Regions from separate parts of the Arthrobacter sp. JZ12 genome, predicted to be linked through region 2. Evidence: predicted binding sites of a transcription regulator. Region 2 holds the regulator's gene; the other holds the start of a gene.
The links. Region 2 encodes HrcA, which represses chaperone genes, less so after heat shock. Its sites were predicted from a motif close to TTNGCACTCGNNNNNNNCGAGTGCNAA; they were not measured.

Region 1: a site for HrcA is predicted at 627-653, ahead of groL (chaperonin GroEL). Genes of this name have one in related genera too.

The regions. Positions count from the first base shown of each region.
Region 1 covers NZ_CP045246.1:473,291-475,688, forward strand. Annotated here, with positions in the region: gene GC088_RS02315 (LytR C-terminal domain-containing protein) at 1-144, shown strand, start outside; gene GC088_RS02320 (cold-shock protein) at 303-509, shown strand; gene groL (chaperonin GroEL) at 804-2,398, shown strand, end outside.
Region 2 covers NZ_CP045246.1:1,725,911-1,728,308, forward strand. Annotated here, with positions in the region: gene dnaJ (molecular chaperone DnaJ) at 1-608, opposite strand, end outside; gene hrcA (heat-inducible transcriptional repressor HrcA) at 674-1,690, opposite strand; gene GC088_RS08000 (DUF3097 domain-containing protein) at 1,859-2,398, shown strand, end outside.

The DNA.
Region 1 (2,398 bases), 1.3 Mb from region 2:
CAGGGCTCCATCGTGCTGTACAACGGCGAGGAACAGCGCGCAACAGCCGAGGCACTGGCGGCAGTGCTCGGCATTCCCACCGTGCAGGGCAACGCCGGGCTTGCTGGCGGCGTCACCGCAGTGGTCGGGCCCGGCTTCCAGTAACCGCGATCAATCGGCGATCAGGGCTCGGCTCGCTCCGCTCGGGTTAAAGATCAATAACATTCCCTGTGTTCTGCGTCACTGCTTTGGAGAAGTGGGATTAGATGTATCTCAGCCCTGCCATCATCAGCGGCGGGGGATCTACACAGTGGGAGAACAACATGGCGCAGGGAACCGTGAAATGGTTCAACGCTGAAAAGGGATACGGCTTCATCACGGTTGATGAAGGTGGAGCAGATGTCTTTGTGCACTGGTCCGCGATCCAGATGGACGGCTATCGCGCACTCGATGAGGGTCAGCGCGTTGAATTCGAGATCGGAGAAGGTCAGAAGGGGCCGCAGGCTGAGTCCGTGCGGCTCGCATCCTGAGCCGGCCCACTCTTTAGCGAACGACGACGGCGCGTTGCCTTCCCGGGCAGCGCGCCGTCGTTGTTTTTCGCGGGGCGAACAGCTTGCACTCCCACGGTGTGAGTGCTAATTATTGAGTTAGCACTCAGGCGTGATGACTGCTAAAGCCATCACAGGCGAGTGAACCAGGCAACCTCTGTGGTGAGGGCTCGTCAGGGAAGTAAAGGATTCTTTCCGGGTGGGCCCGTCCGTCGCGGGCATCACAGGCCGGTAGCAGCTGATACGCATGACCGTCCCGAAAGGACCAAAGCCGTTATGGCCAAGATCATTGCTTTTAATGAAGAGGCACGCCGCGGCCTCGAGCGCGGGTTGAACACCCTCGCTGACGCAGTCAAGGTTACGCTCGGCCCCCGCGGTCGCAACGTTGTTCTTGAGAAGAAGTGGGGCGCTCCCACGATCACCAACGACGGCGTTTCCATCGCCAAGGAGATCGAGCTCGACGATCCGTACGAGAAGATCGGCGCCGAGCTGGTCAAGGAAGTTGCCAAGAAGACGGACGACGTGGCTGGCGACGGAACCACCACCGCCACCGTCCTCGCCCAGGCCCTCGTGAAGGAAGGCCTGCGCAACGTTGCAGCCGGCGCTGACCCGCTGAGCCTGAAGCGCGGCATCGAGAAGGCAGTCGACGCCGTTACCTCCGAGCTGCTTGCCTCCGCCAAGGAGATTGAGACCAAGGAAGAGATCGCAGCAACCGCTTCGATTTCTGCCGGTGACCAGCAGATCGGTGACCTCATCGCTGAAGCCCTCGACAAGGTGGGCAAGGAAGGCGTCATCACCGTCGAGGAGTCCAACACCTTTGGCCTGGAGCTCGAGCTCACCGAGGGTATGCGCTTCGACAAGGGCTACATCTCCGGCTACTTCGTCACTGACGCAGAGCGCCAGGAAACTGTCCTCGAGGACCCCTACATCCTGATCGTCAACTCGAAGATCTCCAACGTGAAGGACCTCGTTGCAGTTCTCGAGAAGGTCATGCAGTCCGGCAAGCCGCTGCTGATCATCGCCGAGGACATCGAGGGCGAGGCCCTGGCCACCCTGGTTGTCAACAAGATCCGCGGCACCTTCAAGTCCGTGGCCGTGAAGGCTCCCGGATTCGGCGACCGCCGCAAGGCTCAGTTGGCTGACATCGCCATCCTCACCGGTGGCCAGGTCATCGCCGAAGAGGTCGGCCTCAAGCTGGAGAACGCAACCCTCGACCTGCTGGGTCAGGCACGCAAGGTTGTTGTCACCAAGGACGAGACCACCATCGTCGAGGGTGCCGGCAACGCCGAGGAGATCGCAGGCCGCGTCGCGCAGATCCGTTCCGAGATCGAGAACTCCGACTCCGACTACGACCGCGAGAAGCTGCAGGAGCGCCTGGCCAAGCTGGCCGGTGGCGTTGCAGTCATCAAGGCCGGCGCAGCCACCGAGGTTGAGCTCAAGGAGCGCAAGCACCGCATCGAGGACGCAGTCCGCAACGCGAAGGCTGCCGTTGAGGAAGGCATCGTCGCCGGTGGCGGCGTTGCCCTGATCCAGGCCGGCGCCAAGGCGTTCGCCAACCTGAGCCTGGAAGGCGACGAGGCAACCGGTGCAAACATCGTTCGCATTGCCATCGACGCTCCGCTCAAGCAGATCGCCTTCAACGCAGGCCTTGAGCCCGGCGTTGTCATCGAGAAGGTTCGGGGCCTGTCCGCCGGCCACGGCCTCAACGCCGCAACCGGTGACTACGAGGACCTCCTCGCTGCCGGCGTGAACGACCCCGTGAAGGTGACCCGCTCCGCACTGCAGAACGCGGCTTCCATCGCAGGCCTGTTCCTCACCACCGAAGCAGTTGTCGCGGACAAGCCTGAGAAGGCTGCTCCCGCCGGCGGCGG
Region 2 (2,398 bases):
TCTCCGTTGCATTCAAAGCAGGGGTGCGGGATGACCGTACCGAAACCCTGGCAGCTGCCGCAGGCCGCCGTCGTCATCACCTGGCCGAGGATGGACCGGACCGCGCGCTGCACCTGGCCTGATCCACCGCAGATGTCGCAGGTCCGCGGAGACGTGCCGGGCTGCGTGCACGATCCGTCACAGGTGGGGCAGACGGTCGCAGTGTCGACGTCGATCTTCTTGTTGGTACCGAAAACGGCATCCTTGAGGTCGATCCGGACTGCGATCATCGCGTCCTGTCCGCGCTGGGTGCGCGACGGCGGCCCGCTGGGTCCTCCACCCCCGAAGAACGTTTCGAAAATATCCTGGAAGGCGAAACCGGATCCCGAGTAGCCGCCGCCGAAACCGTTGTCAGTGCCGTTTTCATTGCCGGTGGTGTCGTAGACACGCCGTTTCTGGGGATCTGACAGGACTTCGTACGCCCGGGTGACGAGCTTGAATTCCTCAGCCGCTTCCGGACCGGGGTTGACGTCGGGATGCAGCTTGCGGGCGAGCTTCCGGTAGGCCTTCTTGATCTCTTCGCCGCTGGCATCACGTGCCACGCCAAGGACCTCGTAGTGATTACTCACTAGTGCACATCACTTCCTGTGGTTTTGCCGCGCCTGCGGCATCGGATTGGGTGCCCGCCATCCGGTCAGGCTTCATCAAGGATGCGGGAAAGGTAACGGGCCACCGCACGGACGGCGGCCATGGTGGTCGGGTAATCCATCCGGGTGGGACCAAGCACGCCGACCTTGGCCAGCGCGTCCGGGCCGTACCCGGTTGCGATGACTGATGCCTCGGCAAGTCCGCCGTACGGATTTTCGCGCCCGATACGTACGGAAACGCCAAGCGCGTCCTGCTCCATCTCGGACAGGAGCCGCAGCATGACGACCTGCTCCTCCAGCGCCTCCAGCACGGGGCCGATTGTCAACGGGAAGTCCAGCGTTGATCGCGCGAGGTTGGCAGTTCCGGCAAGCACGATGCGGTCTTCCCGGTTGCTCGCGGCCAGCTGTTCAAGGCTGTATGTCAGCGCCAGGCCCAGGTCCTTGAGGTCAGGTGGGAATTCCGCTGCGCACGCGGCCAATTGCTGCGGGACGGCGGGCAAGCGCACGCCGGACAGCTTCTCGAGAATCCTGTGCCTCAGGTCGGCGAGGTCAGGCTCCTGTGCATCGGCCGGCACCTGGACAACGCGCTGCAGCACGGACCCATTCGTGGAGATCAGGACAACCAGGACACGTCCGGGTGCGAGGAGGACGAACTCGATATGGCGGACGGAAGCGGCGCCCAGATGCGGATACTGGACCACTGCAACCTGGTTGGTCAGCTGTGCCAACAGCCTGACCGTGCGGTCGAGGACGTCATCGAGATCCTCGGCGCTTTCGAGCAAATTGCGGATTGCGCGGCGCTCAGGAGCCGACAACGGCTTGACCTCGGCGATCCGGTCGACGAACAGCCGGTAGCCCTTGTCGGTGGGTATGCGCCCGGAGCTGGTGTGGGGCGCCGTGATGAGGCCCTCCTCTTCCAGCAGCGCCATGTCGTTGCGGATCGTTGCTGAGGAAACGCCCAGCTTGTGACGTTCCACCAGCGCCTTGGATCCCACGGGCTCCCGCGAGTGCACGTAATCCTCAACGATTGCCCGCAGGACCTCCAGCCGTCGCGGCTCGCTCATGTTCACCTCCGAATGTGGACTGTTCTCTGCCCGGTCAGGGGCAACCTTCCGCTCTCACGAGTTAGCACTCAACACACCTAAGTGCCAAGTCTAATACCTTCGCCGTGATTGTTAGCATTGGCACGGCTCGGCTGTGCGTGCCGATTTTCCGGAAGCGAGAGAGGTCACATGTCGTATCACCAGTGGGGTGCACAGGACCTTTCCACGCCCGCGCGCACTGTACTCCAAAAGGTCGAGGCGCAGCCCGGCGTCGTTCTTGAAGATGTACAGAGCGGCTTCGTCGGCGAAATCCTCCGGACCGAGAAGTCCGGCGGGATGCACGTCATGATTCTGGAAGATCGCAAAGGGAAGCGGCGCACATTCCCCCTCGGCTTCGGTTTCCATGTCGACGGGACACCGGTCGAAGTTGTACCTGCCCTGCAACGCTCGGTAGCGCCGTCGAACCGGACGGCATCAGGATCCGTACGGGTTGCCGACCAGCGCGCGCGGGTAGCCCTGTCCAGCAGGATCTGGGTAGAGGGACGCCACGATGCCGAGCTCGTGGAGAAGGTCTGGGGAGATGACCTGCGGGTGGAAGGGATCGTCGTCGAGCCCCTCCACGGCGTCGATGACCTGGCATCGGCCGTACGCGGCTTCCGTCCCGCTCCGGGGCGCCGGCTGGGAATCCTGGTGGATCATCTGGTGGACGGCTCGAAGGAAGCACGCATC